2 regions of the Staphylococcus coagulans genome follow, and region 1 is predicted to be linked to the other one. Evidence: predicted binding sites of a transcription regulator. Region 1 holds the regulator's gene; the other holds the start of a gene.
What was found. Region 1 encodes Rex, which represses fermentation and respiration genes when NADH is low (regulators of the CRP and FNR family bind a similar motif). Its sites were predicted from a motif close to TTGTGAAATATTTCACAA; they were not measured.

Region 1 (3,523 bases):
TTTTGCTCTGCTGCCCAATTGGGAATAGCCTCTGTGGCTTGTGTACAGTCAAAGTCAATTTTCAGTTCATCGCCTAGTGCTAATTCCTCCATCTTTTTCTGTGCTTCAATTAAAGGAAATGGACAAACCATGCCCACTGTACCGAGTTCATATAACATTGTGAAGCTCCTTTCGTTTCATTTTTAAATATTAACAGATTGTGGTGATGTATGCGTTTGTTGTTGACGCGCTGCTTTTAAAGGTTTCACAAATAAGAAATGGCTCATAAACCATGTCCCTAAAATCATAGCCACTAAAGCTATCCAACCTTGCCATGACAATGCAGCAGTTGCAACTAAACCATTACCTATTGAGCATCCACCTGCGAGCGCTGCACCAAATCCCATACATGCACCACCAATAACACTATTACGTATTGTTTTAATATCTGGTAAACGCCATTTAAATTCTCTTGAACCACGTGCTGCAATATACGATCCTACAAAAATACCTAAAACGAGGAAAACACCCCAGTCAATGAAAGAAACATTTCCTGTTGTTAAAAAGGCGATTAAGTTCGCAGATGGTGTCGTAATGCCTAGCCCACCTTCTCTTCCTGTTGAAATACTCATTGGCCAAGCGATAAGTGCAATGAAACCTATCGCAATCGCTGCAACAAAAGGATGAAATCGCTTTTCAAATAAAAAGTGACGTACCCCAGTATAGCGTGGTTTTAATTTTGGTATAGCGATTTTTGATTTTGGCTTTTTCAACGTGGTCATAACCAAAAATAGCGTAACACCAGTTAATAAGATTAACCATATCCAACTTGGTACCCCTGTAGATGTCGCCATATCCGCTTCATAAACGGTTTGTTGATTAATTGTATCTTTCAGTGGTAACAGAACGCCATATTTAGAGATTGCTGCAAATAGTGCATACATGAAAAGTGCAATCCAACTGCCAATTAAACCTTCCCCTGCACGATACCATGTCCCAGTGGCACAACCTCCTGCGAGTACAATCCCAATACCAAAAATAAATGATCCAACAATCGTTCCTACAATTGGAAATGTCCCATTATCTATCGTGATAACACCCAATGAAGTTAATATATATAAGCCAATAGCTTGGATATTAATCGCAATAAGCAACGCATAAAACATCTTATTATTTTTTTGAACATACATATCTCTAAAGCCACCCGTCAAACAAAAACGCGTACGTTGCATTACGAAACCAAGTAAACTTCCCACAATCAATCCACTTATCACGGTCCAAATCAATATTCCTACCCCCTATATCCGATTAACATTATAGGTATTATAAAAAATAAGACCTTATTTTTCAAGTACATTTTAAAAATAAATATAAAAACATATATTTTTTCTCAAGTTCATTTGAATACATTTGTATATTTAAACATACATGCTTTAGAACTGACCTATGCGCAATAAAAAAAGAGTATAAAATCTAATATTATCATTAGACTTTTATACTCTCTTCATAGTGCTATGTTTTAATTTACAGTTCATCCAAACAAATCTTTTTGTATGTATGGATAATTTTCATAAAAGGTTAACCATTATAATTTTTCATAAAGAATAATAATGATTGTAATTCCACACCTAAATCAATTTGATGTACTTGTACAGATTGAGGTACGTGCACACGTTTCGGTGTAAAATTAAGTATTCCTTTCACACCTGCATCTACAAGTGCATCGGCCACTTCTTGTGCTACTCTTCCTGGTGTAGCAATAATAATGACTTCTAACGCTTCAGCTTCAACGGTACTTTTTATCTCGTCCATTGATTTTACCGTCACATCACCCACTTGTGTACCAATGATTTCCTCACTGATATCAAAGGCTTCAGTAATGGTCATATCATCGTGAATTGAAAAGTTATAAGTGATTAGTGCCTTACCTAAATTCCCTACGCCAACAATGCCTATTTTGATTTCATCAGAATCGCTTAACTCAGATTTGAAGAATTCCAATAGACTATCAATATTGTAACCATAACCTTTTTTCCCAAGCTCTCCAAAATATGAAAAATCTCGGCGAATTGTTGCAGAATCTATATTTAAGCCTTCACTTATCGCTTTTGAATTCACACGATCTTCACCTTTAGCCTTTAAAATATTGACAAATCGGTAATATAAAGGGAGACGTTTTAAGGTCGCTCTAGGAATTTTATTGCTTTCTTTTCCCATTTTAAAGTCCTCCGTAGTCTTTCTTATGCGTGCACTCATATACATAGTATGTGATAATAATTATAACTTAATTTTATGGTTATGAAAACATTAAGTGCTTGATACATATTGCGTTTATTGTACAATAATTAAGAATGAAAGGAGCATGCCATATGATTTTAATGCAATTAAGTCACGTCACCAAATCGTTTGATGGTGAAGAGATTTTTGAAGACGTCAACTTTGAAGTAAAAACCGGCGAACGAATTGGCATTGTAGGACGTAACGGTGCGGGTAAATCAACATTGATGAAAATCATCGCTGGTGTTGAAAACTATGATTCCGGCCATATCTCTAAAATCAAAGGCTTGAAATTAGGCTATTTGACACAACAAATGACATTAAATACCCAAAACACAGTCTTCGAAGAAATGGCCAAACCGTTTGCGCATGTTCAATCCATCTCAGAGCGTATGAAAGTTGAAACCGATTGGCTTGCAGCTCATGCGGATATGTATGAGTCAGTAGAATATAAAACGCATATTGATCAATATGAAAAGCTCTCAAATGAATTTGAACAGCTTGAAGGCTATCAATATGAAAGTAAAATTAAAACTGTTTTAAATGGACTGGATTTTAGTGAAGCAGATTATCATCGTCCGATTAATGATTTTAGCGGCGGACAAAAAACACGTCTGTCATTAGCACAAATGTTATTAAGCGAACCTGATCTCCTTCTTTTAGATGAGCCGACGAACCATTTAGATATGGCCACAACAGAATGGCTAGAAGATTATTTAAAATATTTCAAAGGCGCTATCGTTATTATTTCACACGACCGATTCTTTTTAGATAAAATCGTAACTCAAATTTACGATGTTTCATTAGGTGAAGTTAAACATTATGTCGGAAATTACGCTAAATTTATCGAATTAAGAGATCAATATTATCAAAAGCGTTTAGCTGAATATGAAAGACAACAAAATGAAATTAAACGTCTTGAAACTTTTGTGGAAAAAAACATTACACGTGCTTCCACGAGTGGTATGGCTAAAAGCCGTAGAAAAGTTTTAGAAAAAATGGAACGCCTTGAAAAGCCGATGTTAGACGCTAGAAGTGCGAACATTCAATTTGATTTTGATCGCAATACTGGAAATGATGTCATGCACATTCAAGATTTAACGATTGGATATGTCTCCCCTATTACGCAACCCATACAATTTGAAATCAACAAAGGGGATCATATCGGTATTATCGGTCCTAATGGGATAGGTAAATCTACTTTAATTAAAACTTTAGCCAAACGCCTTCCACCTTTATCGGGGCAAGTGATTGATGGTGCAAATCT
Region 2 (3,523 bases), 710 kb from region 1:
AAGCGGCTAAGCCAGATCCCACTAAATATGCAGATTTGTTTTCTACATTTTCAGGTTTTCTTGGGCGTGCAAATGCTTCATAATTACCTTTACTATAATACATAGTAAACACTTCCTTTTTTGGATTAAAAATCAGTATAATAAAAGACAAACAGGAAAATAAATGACTTCCTTCATTTTAAAATTTCCTTCAATATTATTATATCAACAGACCACATCCAATTAGACGCCAATATTCACTATTTGTAACTTAAATGACAAAATCAAGAAATTGTTCGATATCTGAGGTGTTAAAAGATGAATAAACAGGATTTACGCGTAATTAAAACGCAAAACGCACTTATGAATGCATTTACGGAATTGTTAAAAGTAAAAGAATTTGAACACATTACAATACAAGACTTGTGTGACTACGCACTTATCCGTCGTTCAACATTTTATCGACATTACAAGGATAAGTATCATCTATTGAATCATGCGATTGAAAACGTCTTGAATCGTTTTAGACAAATTCATTTATCCGATATTCGTTTTGAAGACCCGAAGCCTTTCCTTGAGCGTTATATCCATGACTTATTAACCTTTATTAATGACAACAAAGTAATAGTCAACAGTGTAGTAACGCATCATTTATATGATGAAACATCACGGATTATTTATGAACAAATTTATCAAGCCATCAATAAGCAAACTCAATACGATATTCAAACTGGGGCCAGATTGGACGTAGATCCAACAATTTATAATCATTTTTTAACGGGTGGGGTGTTAAGTGTAGTCTTTAATTGGTCTAAAGAGACACACGCTGAACAATCACTCACAAGAGTTAAAAGTGATATTGTCAACTTGATATGCGGTATGAGAGAAACACACTTAAAACGTATCAATTAAAGTGCACAAATAGATGTTCTTTGTCACAAATCGCTTCCATTACAGTAGCTTGCATACGTCGACTTTGACTTGAATCATAAAAATTCATATTCATTGATTAAGGGGTGCCATTTGCATCTTGGTAAGTTTGATTAAACAGCTTATAATGAACATATTTTGAAAGTTCCGCTGACGCCGTAAGAACTAAAATTGTGTCATTCCCCCCGACTGTCCCCAGTACTTCGTTTAGCTCCATTTGATCAATATAATAATTAATGCTCTGTGCAAAACCCGGTGCTGTTTTTATAATTAAGTACGTGTCTTTGATTACGACAGAGGCGATTTCATCTTTATAAAAATTAATTAATTTCGCTTTGGCATCATTTTGCGCATTTTCATTATACTTTTGATAACACCGCTCTTGATGCGTGGATGGCATTTTATAAATCTTCAATTCATTTAAATCTCTACTAATTGTCGCTACACTATACCTTATTCCAAAATGTTTTTCTATATAATCCACAATTTCTGCTTTTGAATGAATGTCATGCTCTTTTACAATCATAGATACTAAGTCTAATCTTTTTCTTTTTTTCATGCATTTAAACTCCTTTGCCTCATAATCCCGCTGACAAATAACTGTGTATCTCTACCATAACAAAACATCTCATTGGTAAATGTGAAGTTTCTGACATCTCACATGAACCCTCACACGCTGTCAAACATTTAAGTGGCTTCATCTTCTTACAAAAAATCAATAAACATCTCTTTTCAAAAGATTGATGATTATACATACACATTTTTGAATAAAGAATAATATTATACATATCTCTTAATTTAATATTAACTTATTATTCATAAATACGCATGTTAAAAGGGTAAAGTATGCATAAGTTATCAGTATTGTGTATTGAATAAATCATTTGTATGAAGTTTTAGACATTTACATTGAGAAAACATTCACAGCTGGATAACTGAAAGCGTTTTATACTTTGGATGTAATCAATCAAAGGAGGAATAACAATGGAAAAAGGACCAATCCAAGTGAATAGTGAAATTGGCAGATTAAAAACCGTTTTACTCAAACGACCAGGCAAAGAATTAGAAAACCTTGTGCCTGATCATCTCAGCGGCTTATTATTTGACGATATTCCTTATTTGAAAGTCGCGCAAGAAGAGCATGATAAATTTGCGCAAGTTTTAAGAGATGAAGGGGTTGAAGTGGTTTACCTCGAAAAATTAGCCGCAGAAGCAATTGCTGATAAGGCTGTACGTGAACAGTTTATTGATGATATTTTAGCTGAATCTCAAAAAACAGTGCTCGGTCATGAAAAAGAGATTAAAACGCTATTTGAAACATTAAGCGATCAAGAACTTATAGATAAAATTATGTCAGGTGTACGTAAAGAAGAGATTCAATTAGAAACGAATCACCTTGTGGAATATATGGATGATAGATATCCATTTTATTTAGATCCTATGCCAAACCTTTACTTTACAAGAGACCCTCAAGCTTCTATCGGACGCGGTATGACGATCAATCGAATGTATTGGAGAGCACGTCGTAGAGAATCTATCTTTATGACCTATATTCTTAAACATCATCCACGTTTCAAAGATGCAGACGTTCCTGTTTGGTTGGATCGAAATTCACCATTCAATATCGAAGGTGGCGACGAATTAGTCCTTTCAAAAGAAGTGTTAGCCATCGGTATTTCAGAACGGACTTCGGCACAAGCCATTGAGCGCTTGGCACGCCAAATTTTATTTGATGATCAATCAACTTTTACAAAAGTATTAGCTATTGAAATCCCGAACAGTCGTAGTTTCATGCATTTAGATACCGTGTTTACAATGATTGATTATGACAAATTTACAATGCATGCTGCGATTTTCAAAGAAGAAAATCATATGAATATTTTTACAATCGAAAAAGATGAAGCAACAAACGATATTAAAATCTCACATTCAAGTCAACTTAAAGCAACATTAGAAGACGCTTTACATGTCGATAACATTGAATTCATTCCTACAGGTAATGGCGATGTTATTGACGGAGCACGTGAACAGTGGAATGACGGCTCAAACACATTAACCATTCGCCCTGGCGTAGTCGTCACTTATGATCGTAACTACGTTTCAAATCAACTACTAAGAGATAAAGGGGTCAAAGTCATTGAAATCACAGGTAGCGAACTTGTGCGTGGTCGTGGCGGCCCTAGATGTATGAGCCAACCTTTATTTAGAGAAGACATTTAAGCATTCATTATCAAATTAAGAAAGGATTTTTTAAAATGACAGATATTCAAAAACCATTAGATTTAAAAGGTAGACATTTACTTAAAGAAGACGATTTTACTAAAAAAGAATTTTCAGACTTAATTGATTTTGCGATGACTTTAAAATCTTATAAACAACAAGGCATCCCACATCGCTATTTAGAAGGTAAAAATATTGCTTTATTATTTGAAAAAACATCAACACGGACACGTGCTGCATTTACAGTTGCTTCTATCGATTTAGGTGCACATCCAGAATTTTTAGGTAAAAATGACATCCAATTAGGTAAAAAAGAATCTGTCGAAGATACGGCAAAAGTATTGGGTCGTATGTTTGACGGTATTGAATTCCGCGGTTTCTCTCAAGACACAGT

Region 2: arcA (arginine deiminase) is a predicted target of Rex. The motif match lies at 1,819-1,836, and genes of this name have one in related genera.

What each region holds. Positions count from the first base shown of each region.
Region 1 is NZ_CP092966.1:912,550-916,072, reverse strand. Features, by position in the region: gene KM149_RS04165 (sulfurtransferase TusA family protein) at 1-158, opposite strand, end outside; gene KM149_RS04160 (YeeE/YedE family protein) at 183-1,265, opposite strand; gene KM149_RS04155 (redox-sensing transcriptional repressor Rex) at 1,558-2,196, opposite strand; gene KM149_RS04150 (ABC-F family ATP-binding cassette domain-containing protein) at 2,349-3,523, shown strand, end outside.
Region 2 is NZ_CP092966.1:197,811-201,333, reverse strand. Features, by position in the region: gene KM149_RS00890 (oleate hydratase) at 1-103, opposite strand, end outside; gene KM149_RS00885 (TetR/AcrR family transcriptional regulator) at 298-891, shown strand; gene KM149_RS00880 (arginine repressor) at 989-1,468, opposite strand; gene arcA (arginine deiminase) at 1,894-3,129, shown strand; gene argF (ornithine carbamoyltransferase) at 3,165-3,523, shown strand, end outside.